DNA from 3 places in the Cyanobacterium sp. IPPAS B-1200 genome. Region 3 is predicted to be linked to each of the others. Evidence: predicted binding sites of a transcription regulator. Region 3 holds the regulator's gene; each other region holds the start of a gene.
What was found. The regulator HrcA, encoded in region 3, represses chaperone genes, less so after heat shock. The targets are predictions, from matches to a motif close to TTAGCACTCNNANNNTNNGAGTGCTAA.
Positions count from the first base shown of each region.

Region 1: the regulator HrcA is predicted to act here: its motif matches at 1,723-1,749, upstream of groL (chaperonin GroEL).
Region 2: the regulator HrcA is predicted to act here: its motif matches at 3,379-3,405, upstream of groES (co-chaperone GroES).

Region 1 is NZ_CP182899.1:2,916,695-2,922,406, reverse strand. It holds gene groL (chaperonin GroEL) at 4-1,677, opposite strand; gene A5482_RS13600 (PadR family transcriptional regulator) at 1,800-2,321, opposite strand; gene A5482_RS13595 (efflux RND transporter periplasmic adaptor subunit) at 2,426-3,985, shown strand; gene A5482_RS13590 (efflux RND transporter permease subunit) at 4,048-5,712, shown strand, end outside.
Region 2 is NZ_CP182899.1:1,080,348-1,086,059, reverse strand. It holds gene ligA (NAD-dependent DNA ligase LigA) at 1-1,182, opposite strand, end outside; gene groL (chaperonin GroEL) at 1,275-2,900, opposite strand; gene groES (co-chaperone GroES) at 3,007-3,318, opposite strand; gene A5482_RS04985 (chromophore lyase CpcT/CpeT) at 3,544-4,128, opposite strand; gene A5482_RS04980 (phycobiliprotein lyase) at 4,251-4,841, opposite strand; gene gatA (Asp-tRNA(Asn)/Glu-tRNA(Gln) amidotransferase subunit GatA) at 5,024-5,712, opposite strand, start outside.
Region 3 is NZ_CP182899.1:1,671,275-1,676,986, forward strand. It holds gene A5482_RS07645 (CHAT domain-containing protein) at 1-2,188, shown strand, start outside; gene hrcA (heat-inducible transcriptional repressor HrcA) at 2,302-3,399, shown strand; gene A5482_RS07655 (hypothetical protein) at 3,409-3,594, opposite strand; gene A5482_RS07660 (amino acid permease) at 3,668-5,712, opposite strand, start outside.

The DNA.
Region 1 (5,712 bases), 1.2 Mb from region 3:
GGATTACATCATGCCGGGCATTCCCATGCCACCCATTCCAGGCATTCCCATGCCGCCCATGCCACCCATACCGCCCATATCGGGAGCGGGGGCTTCAGGGGCTGGTCTTTCTACCACTAATGCTTCGGTGGTTAATACCATTCCAGCAATGGAAGCAGCGTTTTGTAAGGAAGAGCGAACCACTTTGGCAGGATCAACAATTCCCGCAGCAATTAAGTCTTCATAAACTCCCGTAAGGGCGTTGTAACCGATATTGGCCGCAGATTCTCTCACTTTTTCCACTACCACAGAGCCTTCAACCCCTGCGTTGGTAGCAATTTGACGTAAGGGTGCTTCTAGGGCTTTGATAACAATTTCTGCCCCTACTTTTTCTTCTACATCGCTTAAAGTCTCTTTGAAGGTAGAGATTTTACTTGCCATGTGAATGAGGGTTGAACCTCCCCCTGGTACGATACCTTCTTCTACGGCTGCTTTAGTAGCGTTAAGAGCGTCTTCGATGCGTAATTTGCGTTCTTTTAAGTCGGTTTCGGTGGCAGCACCTACTTTGATTACGGCTACACCACCAGCTAATTTGGCGATACGCTCTTGTAATTTTTCTGCGTCATATTCAGAATCGGTTTCTTCGAGTTGTTTACGAATTTGAGCAACTCTTTTTTGGACATCGCCAGTGTTACCAGAGTCTGTAACGATGGTGGTGTTGTCTTTTTCAATGGTTATTTTACGAGCTTTTCCTAGTTCGTCAAGTTTGACGGTGTCTAAACTTAAACCGATGTCTTCGGAGATTACTCTTCCTCCTGTGAGGATGGCAATGTCTTCTAACATGGCTTTGCGGCGATCGCCAAAACTAGGAGCTTTAATAGCGGCTACATTCAACACGCCTCTGGCTTTGTTAACTACTAGGGTGGCAAGGGCTTCCCCTTCGATGTCTTCGGCGATAATTAGTAAAGGAGCACCGGCACGGGCAACTTCTTCTAACACAGGAACGAGATCTGCGATCGCATTTATTTTTTTATCAGTAACTAAGACTAAAGCATTTTCTAGCTCAACAATTTGCTTTTCTTGGTCAGTGATAAAGTAAGGAGACATATAACCCCTGTCTAGTTGCATCCCTTCTACCACTTCCAATTCAGTGGCTAAGGACTTGGATTCTTCGACGGTGATAACTCCATCTTTGGTTACCTTATCCATGGCATGGGCAATCATATCACCAATTTCTTGGTCATTACCCGCAGAAACAGCAGCTACTTGGGCGATTACATCCCCCTGTACAGGTTGGGCCATGTCAGAGATTTCTTTAACGGCAATGGCGATCGCCTTATCCATCCCACGACGTAAAGCCACAGGATTAGCTCCCGCGGTGACGTTTTTCAAACCTTCATGGATCATAGCCTGAGCGATAACCGTAGCGGTGGTAGTACCATCTCCAGCCACATCGTTAGTTTTGGAAGCCACTTCTCTAACTAACCTTGCCCCTGCATTTTGTAAAGGATTTTCTAACTCTACTTCTTTGGCTACAGAGATACCATCTTTAACAATCTCAGGAGCGCCAAACTTTCTTTCTAATAATACATTTCTACCCTTGGGGCCTAAGGTTACTTTAACGGCATTAGCTAAAGCGTTAACTCCTTCCTCCAAGGCTCTTCTGGATTCTTCTCTAAAAGATACAATTTTAGACATAAATAATAATTCTCATGAGCATATATTTTTTCTCCATAAATAAATTTAGCACTCTTCGAGCTTGAGTGCTAATACGGTTATCTGCACCTTTTATCAAATTTTGAAATCTAAGGTTCAAGGATTTAATTTTTTGATAATTCCATTTCCATTTCCTTCTCCATGGCTAACTGTTTCATTAACCAATCAATCTCACGGTTAATATCTGATTTGTAACGCTCTAAAGCCATGGCTTGAAAACGATCATCATAAACTATCTGTAAATCTTGATCATCCAATTGTAATTGACACACTCTCAAACGATGCTCTAGTAAATGTAGTCGATCTATAGATTCGAGGTAACTAAAAAAGAAAAACTTAATCATAAAACGAGAACGAGCATTAACCCAACTTTCGTGAGGATGTTCTAGCATTTTCTCTAACCATATGGCTCTTCCTGCCGAGGTGATACTGTACATTTTGCGATTATTATTGCCATCTTCTTCCTCCATAATCAATCCCTTATCCAATAGCCGCCTCAATAAAGGATAAATAGCTCCATAATTAACACTAATACAACCACTCATAAACAATTCCATCTGTTTTTTGAGCAAATAACCATGTAAAGGCTCTTTTTGTAATAAACCAAGGGTGGCTAACTCTAACATATTTCTTTTTTTTCAATTTTTTTTATATCAGATTGATATATTTTATTGATATAATGTAAACTTAATAAAACTTTACCATCAACGTTAATTAATCTCTACCCGATATGATTAATCCTAACTCTGCCCCCAGTGAAACCTCCAATGTTGACGAAGAGGAAATAAGTGCGATCGCCCCTAAGGCACAATCCAAGAAAAAATCATTTTCCCCTTGGTGGATCCTTGGTGCAGTAGCCTTTTTAGCCATTCTTGGGGGTGGGGGGATGCTGTTATTCAATAACAATGAAAGTGGTAATGATCCATCAGGGGCCATGGCAGGGCAAGGTCAACCCTCCCCCGTAAAATTGAGTACATTAGAACTAGAAATAGTACAAGATACTACCACCATTGTCGGTAGATTAGATGCTCCTAGGGCTGTTACCGTCAGGTCAGAAATTGACGGCAGAATTAGAAGTATTTTAAGAACAGAAGGAGAAAGAGTTACCGTAGGACAGATAATTGCTAGGGTGGACAGTGACCAATTAGAAGCGGAATTAAACCAAGCTCAAGCCCAATTAGATAGCGCCCGCGCCCGTTTAGCCTTACTCAGGGCAGGGAATCGTCCCGAAGAAATAGCCCAAGCCCAAGCTCAGTTAACAGGGGCGATCGCACGGTTAAACAACGCCAGACAAGGCGCCCGTCCCGAAGAAATAGCCCAAACAAGAGCCGAACTAGAATCCGCCAGGGCAGAGCTAGAACTAGCCCAAGAAAGAACCAGAAGGTATCGGGTATTATCTGAAGAAGGAGCCATTTCCCAAGACGAATTTGATGAATTTGTAACCATCGAACGTCAAGCCTCCTCCGCCGTTACCCAAGCCCAAAGACGTTTAGACGCTCAAACCAAAGGCAGAACCTCCGATCTAAACGAACTAGAAGCGGCCGTAGAACAAGCCCGACAAAATCTGCAACTACTCAGAAACGGCACAAGGAGAGAAGAAATAGACCAAGCCGAAGCCGAAGTATCCCAAGCCACCGCCAGGGTGAACACCATAGAAGTACAAATTGACAAAGCCCAAATAGTTGCCCCCTTCACAGGAATCATTGGAGATATTCCCATCAAAGTAGGAGACTTTATTAACTCTGGGGATGAACTAACCACCATCACCGAAAATGATGTCCTAGAAGCAAATTTTTCCTTACCCTTAGAACAAAGTGAAAGACTAAGGCTAGGTTTACCCGTGGAAATTCTCGACAGTCAAGGAGAAATACTGACCACAGGAGAAATAAGTTTTATCTCTCCCCAAGTTAGTCCCGACAGTCAATTAGTGTTAACCAAAGCAACCCTCAACTCCTCGGGAGCTAGTCTTTTTAATCAAACTTCCATTCGAGCAAGAATTATTTGGCAAGAAAGCCCCGGTATTGTTGTTCCTTCTTCCGCAGTATCAAGGATGGGGGGTAATAACTTTGTTTTTGTGGCTCAACCAGCAGAAAATGGCGAAGGAGATGAACCATCCTTAATAGCCGAACAACGCTCCATAGAATTAGGAAGCCTACAGGGTAACAACTACGAAGTCTTAGGCGGTTTAGAAGAAGGGGAACAAATCGTCAGTGCAGGAATTTTGAACCTCCGTGATGGTGCTCCCATTGCCCCTTTACCCCCCGAAGAAAATGGAGAGATGCCCCAATAACCCCTAAGTTAATTTGTTTATTTATTATTAATTACCCATTATCAATTATCCATTAATAAAAGATGTTCGTTGATTTTTTTATCCGAAGACCAGTATTTTCTAGCGTTTGCGCCCTGATCATCCTTTTGGTGGGTACCGTCAGTATTGTTACCTTACCCATTGCTCGTTTTCCCGATATTGCGCCGACTCAAATCCAAATTACCGCTAACTATACGGGGGCAGATGCCGAGGTAGTGGAAAACACCGTTACCAACATCCTCGAAAGACAAATTAATGGAGTAGAAGGATTAAGATACATTTCTTCGAGTAGTACCAACTCAGGAACCAGTAGTATTACTGCCACTTTTGATGCTTCAAGGAATAAGGACTTAGCGGCCGTTGATATTCAAAATCAAATTTCTGTGGTGGAAGGGCAATTGCCCGATGTTGTGCAGAGGACAGGGGTTACGGTGACTCAACAGTCCAACAACATTTTAATGGGTTTTGGGATGTTTAGTGAAGATGGACAATATGATAATGACTTTCTTAGTAATTATGCAGAAAGGTTTTTGGTTGATGCCCTAAAAAGAATTGAGGGGGTGGCTGATGTTACAGTATTTGGAGAAAGACGTTATGCTATGCGCCTATGGGTTGATCCGAATCGTCTAAGTAGCCGTGGTTTAACCCCGATGGATGTGGAAAATGCTCTGCGAGAACAAAATGTTCAGGTGGGGGTTGGTGCCGTGGGTGCTGAACCTGCCATTGAAGGTCAGGAGTTCCAAATTTCTTTACGGGCGGTAAGCCAGTTGACGGAGCCAGAGGAGTTTGAAGATATAATTTTACGAAGTGATGAGCAGACGGGTTCTTTAATTCGTTTTCGGGATGTGGGTAGGGTTGAATTGGGGGCGCAGAATTATGATTCTTTTGTGCGTTTTCGAGGAGTCGAGGCGGTGGGAGTGGGGATTTATCAGTTGCCTGGTTCCAATGCCCTAGAGGTTGCACAAAATGTAAAAACCCAGATGGCTGAGTTGGCAGAGCAGTTTCCAGATGGGATTAATATTCAACTGGCTTTTGATACTACGGGTTTTATTGAGGAGTCTTTGGACGAGGTCATCATAACTTTATTTATGTCGGTGGCGTTGGTAGTCCTAATCATTTTGGTATTTTTGCAGGATTGGCGTACTACTCTGATTCCTTCGTTAACTATTCCTTTGTCTTTGGTAGGAACTTTTGCTTTTGTGAGGGCTTTTGATTTTTCGATCAATACTCTTACTCTTTTTGGTTTGACTCTGGCGACGGGGTTGGTGGTGGACGATGCGATCGTGGTGGTAGAACAAATTTACCGTTATATTCAAGATCGTAATATGGAATCCCATCGAGCGGCTAGTGAGTCGATGAAGCAGTTGACGGGGGCTGTTATTGCTACTTCGTTGGTGTTGATGGCGGTGTTTATTCCTGTAACTTTTTTCCCAGGCACCACGGGGGCTTTATATAGGGAGTTTGCTTTAACCATCGCTTTTTCCATTGTAATTTCTACTTTCTTGGCTTTAACCTTGACACCTTCTCTGTGTGCTTTATTGTTAAAATCGGGGCAACATCCCCCTGATTGGATACAGCCTTTTTTTAATCGATTTAATTCGATCTTGGATTGGTTAACTCTAAAGTATGAGGGGTTTTTAACATTTCTTGCCCGTTTTAAGTTATTTGTGGTGGGAATATTTGTAGTTTTGATTGCTTTGACGGGATGG
Region 2 (5,712 bases), 590 kb from region 3:
AACTCTGACGACTTCGGGGATTATTTCCCCTGCTTTGCGAATTACTACGGTATCTCCCACTCTAATGTCTAATTGTTGCAAAAAGTCGTAGTTATGTAAAGTGGCTCTTTGAACGGTTGTTCCTGCCAATAGCACGGGTTTCATGATTGCCATGGGAGTCACTGCCCCAGTACGTCCTACGTTGACGGTGATTTTTTCGACGATGGTGGGGGTTTCATCGGCAGGGTATTTAAGGGCGATCGCCCATCGGGGGAATTTTTGAGTAAAACCGAGTTGACTTTGAAGGGTTAGGGAGTTTATTTTGATAACAATACCATCGGTCATGTAGGGTAATTGTTGGCGATTATTTTCCCAGTAATTACAATAATTAATTACGTCTTCTAAGGATTTACAAATTTGATGGTTAGGATTGACTAAAAAGCCATTTTGTTGTAAAAAATCTAGCGACTCTTTTTGACTATTAATAGAAATATTTTCGCTATTTATGTGTAAGTTATAGGCAAAAAATTGTAGTTTTCTTTGACTAACAATATTAGGGTCTAATTGCCTTAATGTTCCTGCGGTGGCGTTGCGAGGATTAGCAAATAAATTTTCTTGGTTTTTTGCCCTTTGTTGATTAATTCTTTCAAATTCTTTGAGGGGTAATAGGGCTTCTCCCCTTACTTCTAATATGGGGGGTGGATTATCTAAATTTAGCTTGAGGGGAATAGAGCGAATGGTGCGCAAATTATGGGTAATGTCTTCCCCCGTAATACCGTCACCCCTTGTTAAACCCCTTGTTAATATTCCATTCTCGTAGGTAAGGGCGATCGCACTGCCATCTATTTTTAGCTCACAAATATAATCAAAATCAACGGTTTTAGATAACTGTTTTTGCCATCTATTTTCCCACTGTTTTAACTCCTCGAAGTTAAAAGCATTATCCAAACTATAAAGAGGAATATTATGCTTAACAGAATTAAACTGACCATCTAATTTATCTCCTATTCTTTGAGTGGGACTATCTATAGTAATTAATTGGGGATAATCTATTTCTAGGGTTTGTAATTCCCGATAAAGTTGATCATAAACTGAATCTTCCATAATAGGATTATCCAACACATAATAAGCATAACTTGCCTCTTGCAATTTAACTTTTAACTGTTGAACTCGATTACTAATTTCAGTGGGAATAGAAGCCATAGCATTTGAAAAAGATTGGAGATGAGGATTAATTTTAACAAAAAAAAGGGTGGACATATTGCCCACCCCAAAGTTATTTATAAAGTTTCAACTTAGTAGTCGAAATCTCCGCCACCAGCAGGGGCAGCACCTTTATCTTTTTCAGGTTTGTCAACGATGATACACTCGGTGGTTAATACCATTCCAGCGATGGAAGCGGCGTTTTGAATACCAGAGCGAGTTACTTTGGCAGGGTCAACAATACCTGCATCAAACATATCAACATACTCATTGTTAGCAGCATCATAACCAGTGTTAAAGTCTTTTTCCTTAACTCTTTCAGCTACTACAGCGCCATTTTGACCAGCATTTTCAGCGATACGTTTTAGGGGTGCGGTTAAGGCACGGGCAACGATTAAAGCACCAGTTAACTGTTCAGCGGTTAAGTTAGCTTTTGCCCACTCTTCCAATCCAGGGGCGAGGTGAGCGAGGGTAGTACCACCACCAGGGACGATACCTTCTTCTACCGCCGCTTTGGTGGCGTTGATGGCATCTTCTAAGCGTAGCTTACGATCTTTCATTTCGGTTTCGGTAGCCGCACCTACTTTGATTACCGCTACACCACCGCTTAATTTTGCGAGGCGCTCTTGTAATTTTTCTTTGTCGTAGGAAGAATCAGATTCTTCGATTTGACGACGAATTTGATCACAACGGGTTTTAACTTCTTTTTCGTTACCTTCAGCAACGATGGTGGTAGTATCTTTGGTGATGGTCATACGACGGGCAGTACCAAGTTGATCTACGGTGGTAGTGTCTAATTTTAATCCTGCGTCTTCACTGATCATTTTTCCACCAGTTAGGATGGCGAGATCTTCAAGCATTTGCTTACGGCGATCGCCAAAACCAGGAGCTTTAACTGCTGCAACGTTTAACACACCACGGATGCGGTTAACCACTAAGGTGGCGAGGGCTTCTTTCTCGATGTCCTCAGCAATGATGATTAAAGGTTTACCTTGACGGGCAACTTGTTCTAAAACGGGAACTAAGTCTTGGACTAAGGTGATTTTCTTATCGGTGATGAGGATGAAAGGCTCTTCAAATACAGCTTCCATGCGCTCGGCATCGGTTACGAAGTAAGGGGAGATATAACCTTTCTCGAAACGCATACCTTCGGTAATTTCGAGTTCAGTTTCCATGGATTTACCTTCTTCGAGGGAGATAACGCCTTCTTTACCTACTTTATCCATGGCTTGGGCAATCATTTCACCTACTTCGGTATCATTACCCGCAGAGATAGCACCTACTTGGGCGATCGCCTTGCTGTCTTCGATTTTTCTAGCATGGGAAGCGATTTTGGCAACTAAATGGTCAGTAGCTTTGTCGATACCACGCTTGAGGGCGATGGGGTTTGCACCGGCAGCTACGTTGCGTAAACCCTCTTTAACAATGGCGTGGGCGAGTACAGTAGCGGTAGTAGTACCGTCACCAGCTACATCATTGGTTTTAGAAGCCGCTTGACGAATCAAAGCAACCCCAGTATTTTCAATGTGGTCTTCTAATTCGATTTCCTTGGCAATGGTTACACCATCGTTAACGATTTGAGGAGCACCAAATTTCTTTTCTAGTACAACGTTACGACCTTTAGGCCCTAAGGTAACGGCAACGGCTTCAGCTAATAAATCAATACCACGCTCTAGGGCGCGACGAGCTTCTTCGTTATAAATGATAGACTTGGACATAGTTATTTTTTTCTTATTTACTGTAAAAGTTGAAATAATTTGATGAGTTGAAAGGTTTTTATTTGCTCAATAAATTTGAGCTACCTTCAGGGGTTTCAATATAAAATTAGGAAACTACAGCGAGGATGTCTTTTTCGGAGAGTAAGACATAGTCATCGTTACCAAGTTTGATGTCGGTACCTGCATATTTGGAATAAAGCACTTTATCACCTACTTTTACTTCCACAGCGGTACGAGTACCTTGGTCATTTACTTTGCCATCACCCACGGTGACAACTTCACCAATTTGGGGTTTTTCTTTGGCATTGTCAGGTAAGTAGATACCACCAGCAGTTTTTTCTTCAGCTTCACTTACTTTGACGAAAACGCGATCGCCCAAAGGCTTAACAGTTGATACATTAATGGTAATTGCAGCCATCTATGGTTTTCTCCTTATTTCTCTATAGTTAATTTTTTTAATCGCTCGGAGAAAATGCTTTTAGCACTCTCACCTTACGAGTGCTAATTTAACCGAAATCGGCGTACCATAGCAATGGGTTTTATTGTACGGGTTTCCGAACTATAAGGCAGGTGTTATGTATTAGCTCTTAGGCATTAGGTTTTCTAATGATACTGGAGATGAGAGTTGAGAATATTTTGGAGATTATAGTTCATCGGTAAAGCGTTGGGTTGGGCTAAAATGAAATGGCCCTGCCACCGAACCCCATAACAACTCATCAGTTTCTAAGTCTCTACCACGGTCAAAACTGATTAGCTTATTTTCATCGATTTCAAAGCTATTATCAAGATAAGATTTTTTGCCCTTGCGTTCCACAATACAAGCCTTACCCGGTTTGACGTGACCTTTAAAATGGGTTCCTGTCCAGTGAGCAATCATATCACAACCATCCATTTTATCCAGATGGTCAAGGGTTAATCCTTTCAGTTTTTCGGGGTTACGAGAAGCTCCATAAAATTCTTTTTCTTCTTTGAGTTTATAATGTTCCAACTCAAGATGATCACCTACTACTGTAATGGTAAATACCCTTAAGCGATAGGGTTGAGAGAGTAAAAAATCGTAGGCTTGTTCGAGGAAAAAACTTACTTCTCCAAAAAGGAAATGGGGTAAAGGGCGCATACATACCCGAATGTGAGCAAAGAAGGGAGGATTATCTAATGCTTGTTGTTCATTGCTAAAATCACCTGCCATTAATTTAGCAAGGGCTTTTACATCTGTGGAATTACTCATTTTTTAAAATATTTTATTAATAATAGAAACAGTCTTTTTTTATATAGTTTTTTAGGGAATTGTAAACATTTGATCCCCCCTACTGCCTTAATAAGGGGGGAATAAAACTCTTTTTTTTAGTATTACCAACCAGTGATGGCGGGGGAGTCTAATAAGGAATCAAGATTAGGTTGAGTGGTTTTTTCGTCTTCAGATTTTTCCCTTACTTCGATACAAAAAGTAGCGGTGTTAAAACCTCCAAATCTTTGCACTGTGCTGGTGCGCAAACGAACATCATCGCTAACAAACCAAAAACGCTCATGGATTGTCATGGTTTCATATTCGGTGGTTAAAACGAGAGCATCATCATGATCAAGGTAATATTCCCCTGCCACAGGTACTATTTCGGCGTAGCCTCTTTCTCTTAATAGTTTTCCTTCACGGGGGTTATTAGGCTCAGGAATGAGGGCAAAAACAGTCTCTCCTTTGTGGCTTTCATTTTCTTTATCCCACGCCATAGAGCCATCCCAAGCAACATAGGAACCTCCTACGGAGTTTTCAGGATCAAATTTGTGCATTTCGCATATTTCTTTGATTTTAGGGTTATTTTTGTCGAGGCTTTCAACCCTAATTTCTGAGCCACCACTTTCGGCACGGCGGAAGGGTAAGTGATGGGTGGTACGTTGCGATCGCCATTTACCAGCACTATTTTGGAAAAAGGTTAATCCGTCCATTTTATATCTATTTTTTATATTAATATTTTTCTTTTTACCATAACCTAATTGGCGTTTAAGGGTCAACTGACTCATGGGCAATAGGCAACGGGCAATGGGCAATAGTGGATTACCCTGAATACAGAATTTATGATTAAATTTATGTTTTCCAAGTCCCCCAAAATAGGGGGATTTAGGGGAAATTAACCCAAATTTGGGGATTTGGTGTGCCAGTCGGTGGCTTGTTGGAAGGCATAACCCACTTTAAACAAAATGTCTTCCCGTAAGACGTTACCAATTAACTGCATTCCGATGGGTAAATTTTGACCATCAAAACCGCAAGGGATACTCATACCGGGTAAACCAGCAAGGTTAACAGGGATAGTCATTAAATCCGATAAATACATGGTAAGGGGATCATCGGTTTTTTCCCCTGCTTTAAAGGCAGTGGTGGGGGAGGTAGGGGAAATTAATACATCCACATCAGCAAAAGCGTTGTCAAAGTCTTGTTTAATTAAAGTTCTCACTTTTTGCGCTTTGAGGTAATAAGCGTCATAGTAACCTGCGGATAAAGCATAAGTACCTAACATAATACGGCGTTTTACTTCCTTACCAAAGCCTTGCGCTCTGGTTTGGGTGTACATATCCATAAGGTTATCCGCTTGGCTTCTGATACCATATTTTACTGCATCGTAACGGGCAAGGTTGGCGGAGGCTTCACTGGGGGCGATGATGTAGTAAACGGGCAAACCATAGCGGAAACGAGGGCAGGAAATTTCTTTTACTTGGGCGCCTAGTTTTTCTAATTCTTTGATACCTTGGTTAACGGCTTCTGCCACTACTCCATCTAATCCATCTCCAAAGGTTTCCCGGATGATGCCCACTTTCAAGC
Region 3 (5,712 bases):
TATTAGTATTACTTCCTTTACTCAAAACATTGAAACTCAAGACATTATTTCATCATCATTGAATGGCGATGCAGATGGCATTAGCATCAATGCTTCTAAGGGCAACATAACCACAGAAAATATCGTTTCAGGTTCTTTAGTAAGTTCTGGTAATATTATTCTCAATGGGGGGGGTAGTATTGTTGTTAATACGATTGATGCTAGTTCAGATCTTTCTGCTGGGAATATATCTATTACTACGGGAAATAAATTTAGGGCTTTGGGAGAAATTGAGCCTAGTAATGTTAGTTTGCAAAGCAATGGTGCTAGTGGCGGCGGTGGTAATATTTCCATAACATATACCGAACTATTATCCTCTGATTTCACCTTTGATGTTAATGTGGGTGCTTTGATTTTTGATACTGCTAATGGTACAAGGGGAACTATTGAAGCCGGTTCTGCCAGAATTCCCGAAGGTGGTGATGATCCGGAAAGTTTCACTGAGCCTGTTACTATAAGCGGATCTACTGGTGGTTCAATTACGACTTCTTTTGATGTTGAACCACTAAATCCCCAAACCCCTCCAACTCCCCCCCCAACAACTACCCCCATACCAGACCCTGAACCCATACCAGAACCAGAACCAGACCCTGAACCCATACCAGAACCAGAACCAGAACCCATACCAGAACCAGAATCTGAACCCATACCAGAACCAGAACCAGAACCCATACCAGAACCAGACCCTGAACCCATACCAGAACCAGAACCAGAACCCATACCAGAACCTATTGATCCTCAGAGTGAATTACTGTCTTCTTTAATTCAATCGAATCAGAGTGATCCTAGCAATAGTCAAACATCTTATGGTCCCACGGTGGGAGAAAATATTCCGATCAACGGGGAGGAAAGTTTATTAATATTGAGTATTGATCAGGCTAAGGAAATATTGACCACCATTGAAAATAAAACAGGAGTCAAGAGTGGGTTTATTTATGTTAGTTTCAGTCCTCGCAACTATCAACCCATCAGCTTAGATGATGATATGGCAAGGCGAGAGGCTCAGAAAACTAATGAGTTTAGCCTAGTTCTGAATGATGTTCCTAATATTGATCCTGTGACGGATGTTCAAGAGTTAGATGATACTGAGTTGGATATTTTAATTATCACCGCTGAGGGTAATCCCTTGAGGGTTACAGTTCCTGTGAGTCGGGAGGACGTGAGTAATTCGGTGAATAGTTTATGGCTAAATGTCTCCGATATTTTTGATCAAAACGATCGCTACAGGGCCGATGCTACGCAGATTTATCAATGGTTGATGGAGCCTTTGGAAGAATTGCTATCTGAGCGGGAGATTGAAAATTTGGTGTTTATGTTACCCAATGAAATGCGCTTTTTGCCTTTGGCGGTGCTATATAATCAAAAAACTGATGAGTATTTAGTCGAAAAATATAGTCTTTCCCTTACTCCTAGTATTAACCTTAATGATAATGATTATAGTCCTCTGGGCGATCGCAATTTACTCGCCATGGGTGCGTCCACTTTTGAAGATCAGTTAATTACCCCTCTACCAGCAGCTGGTATAGAATTACCCACCATCTCCCAAGTATGGCAAGGAGAAGACCAACTCAGACAAGATTTATTTACCAGTGATAGTTTTACCCTCGATAATATCCGCCGTAATCTCAGCCAAAATTCCTATGGCATAGTTCACTTTGGCACCCATGGAGAATTTAACACGATACAAGCCGATCTGAGTTATATTCAACTATACAACGATCGCCTTAACTTGAATGAACTACGTACCCTAGGACTCAATGACCTTGGAGTAGAACTATTAGTATTAAGCGCCTGTAACACTGCTTTTGGTAATGAAATGGCGGAACTAGGATTTGCAGGGTTAGCTGTCCAAGCAGGGGTAAAAACCGCCCTCGGTAGTGTGTGGCAGGTAAGCGATACTGGCACTCTAGCTCTGATGACCAGTTTTTATGGTCAGTTAAGGAATGATACCATCAAAGCAGAAGCCCTACGCCAAGCCCAATTGAACCTATTACGGGGTGATACACGCAAAACTGACGATGGAGATACCATTGTTACTCCTTCCGTTAATATTTCCCTAGGGGAATTGCCAGAAGTATCTCAACAGTCAGAAGATTTTTCCCATCCTTTCTACTGGGCGCCTTTTACTATGATTGGTAGTCCTTGGTAATTCATCATCAGGACGCACCCAAGCAGATCAAAAAAAGATAGAAACGCTATACTAGCAAAATATAAATATTTTATTAAACTCAGTTTTGTTCACCATAAACCAATGTTTAGAAGATGACTGTTCAAGTTAACCTTAATGAACGCCATCAAAGAATATTACAGGCAACCGTTAAGCATTATATCGCCACTGCCGAACCTGTTGGCTCAAAAACCTTAATTCAAGAATATGATTTTAGTGTAAGTTCTGCTACTGTCCGTAATGTGATGGGCAAATTAGAAAAGGCTGGTTTTTTGTATCAACCTTACACCTCAGCAGGGCGTATTCCCTCTGACTCTGGCTATCGTATTTATGTTGATAGGCTTTTACCTTCTCAGAAACCTCTTAAGAAGTCTTTGGCACAAAGTTTAAATAGTAAAGTTGGTTCAGTACAAAAAAATTATGAGATTCTTTTCAAGAAAATTACTCAGGTTTTATCAGATTTAAGTGGTTGTATTGCTTTGGTTACTCTCCCTCAAACTACTAGCAATATTATCTATCATCTACAATTATTGAGAATTGCGGAACAAAAAATAATGTTGGTGATGGTGATCGACAATTATCAGACAGAGTCGGTATTATTTGATCATCACGATTTTAATTTAGATCATGATAACCACATAGGGGAGGTAATTGATCAACAGTTGCAAATGTTATCTAATTTTCTTAATCATAAGCTCAAAGGGCGATCGCTCTTCGACATAGATGATTTAGATTGGAGTGAATTGGAACAAGGATTTAAGCAATATGCCCATTTTATTAACCATCTCTTGGAGAAAATTACCGAAAATTACCGCATTTCTAGCCATAGCCCCATTATGGTACAGGGTATCGCCAAAATGGTGCGCCAACCTGAGTTTGCCCAAATCGAACATCTGCAAATACTTTTACAATTATTAGAAGAGGAACAGGAGCAACTTTTTCCCGTAGTATTTAATTTAGATGAGCCACAAAAATCTTTTTCTAAAGTAAAAATTACCATCGGCTCAGAAAATCCTTTGCAATCTATGCACTATTGCAGTCTCATCTCCTCCAATTATTATCAAGGTACTTACCCCGTAGGCAGTGTGGGCATCATCGGACCTACTCGTATAGCCTACGAAGATGCGATCGCCCTTGTGGAATCCACCGCCGATTATCTTTCTCAAAATCTCAGTAACGTAATGGATAATTAATCAAACTTTTTAGTTACTTCTACCAGGAGGAATAAAACGAATTTCCATGCGTCTGCGTGTATCATCTTGACTACGATTTACAGAGGCAAAACTACCAGATGGCAAATATAATTGAGCTCCCGAATAGGCTCGAAACTGGACATTTTTAAACTCCCCTTGTCGTTGCAACTCCTGCACCACAGCTAAAGCTCTCATTAACGCCAAATCAGCATTAATTAATTTAAAATTTCTAGTTTAGATGGAGAATCAAAAATTAAGGTGAGCTTAATCATCCTTCTTTTTGTAAGACTTCCTCAAAGGGAAAATCATTAGCCGCCATGACAAAGGCAATGGTAGGTAAATTTTCCGTTCTTTTCAACCAACTATGATAGTATTGGGCAAAATTTTCAGCGGGAGAGGCTAATCCTAAAAATATTAAATCAGCACCTTGAGAGTTTTCTTTTAAAATAGTCTCAAAGGAGCTTTCATCACTAACAATAATTTCGGGGATTAATTCTATATTTAATTTTTCAATAAGTGCTTTAATGTTATTTTTGGTTGATTTTAAGGCATTAGGATTACGGACGACTAATTTGAGGTAAATGTTTGCCCGTGACCAATCCCAGTCATTTTTGAGCAGGTAGGCGAGTAAAATCATCAGACTACCATTAGCTTGAATTCCGCCCCACCACACATCAATGCGACGATATTTTTTCAATTGCTGTTGGGGGTTTTGTTTCAAGATAAGAATATTTCTTTTTAGCTCATGGATTTGAGTTACCATCTGACTATATTGTTGATGGGTTTCCCAATCTTCTTTTAACCAAGCGGTGCTACTGCCAAGGATGATTGTATTAGGAATTAAAGCACCGATACCGTAGCTTTCTACTAATTGAGGGATTACCCCAAAGGTGTCATCAGAGCGAATAATTTTGACTAATCCTTGTACTTGATTTTTGGTTAAATACTCTTTGACTGTATTTTCCAAGTTTTGTTTACTTTGATAGTCTCTCCTTTGGGGAATCACACTGGCAACGGTTAAGAAGCCTTTATGGTTAAAACTATCGGCTAGTTTGACTAATGACCAATTTTTTTGGGGGGAATGGAAGAAGGTAAGGATATGGGGGCGCCAATTTTTGGGATCGGCAATTTCTTCTTCTACTTGATAAATGCCTGTGCGTAGAAGTGCCATCCACATTCCCCTACGGCTGTCTCCCCATGTTACTTCTAATTCTTGTCGTTGCAGATATAGGTAAATGCCTAAGACGATAATGGCGGCGAAAATAGTGGCGATCGCATTTATGAGAAACATTACTCCCAAACAACCCAAAGCACCCATCACCGACAAACTCCAATGTACTTTAAAGGTTGGACGAAAGGAGGGGGAATCAAGGAAACTTTCAATACCTGCGGAGGCATTCAATACTAAATAGGTGGTAAGAAAAAACATGGTGAGGATAGGGGCAATCAAATTTAAATCCCCCAAACATACCGCCGCCACCGCAATGCCCAAAGTAACTGCTGTACCTAGTCTCGGCTCATCATTTTTACCTGCCCCTTGCCCCAGAAAACTGAGGGATTTAGGAAAAATATTATCTCTGACGAGAGCTTGTAATACCCTCGGCGCCCCTAAAATACTACCAATGGCACTACTTAATGTCGCTCCCCATACTCCAAGGGCGATCGCCCCTCCCCAAAAAGACATCCTCGCCATGATAAAGGGTTCATCAATTAAAGTTTGAGCATTAGCCCTCAAGCCCAGAAAAATGGGAATAATCATATAAATAAGAAAACCAGTACCCACAGCGGCTAAAGTGCCAATGGGTAAGGCTTTGGTAGGATCTTTTAAATCCCCCGACATATTCACCCCCGCCATGATGCCCGTCACGGCAGGAAAAAAAACCGCAAATACTTGCCAAAAAGATTGATCTGTGCTTCTCCACCATTCCAGTTGAGTTTCTTCTACGGGTTGCCCAAAAAAGAAGGATAGCAAGGAAAGGGCGATCGCCACCATAATAAAATATTGAGCCTTGATAGCAATTTCAGCACTGGTGAGGGCTAAGATACCCACACCAATGGTGATAGCCAAAGCGATATACAGTTGATAATCTGCCCAAGCAGGAAAAATTTGCACCACACTTTCAGCAAAACCAAGGGTATAGAGGGCGACAGATAACGCCTGAGCCAGATATAAAGGAATACCTACCGCCCCCCCTGTTTCAATGCCCAAAGAGCGACTAATCATATAGTATGCACCCCCTGCCCTAACTACTCGATCCGTTGCGATCGCACATACCGAGAAAGCCGTTAAAAAGGTAATCAGACTTGAAAGGA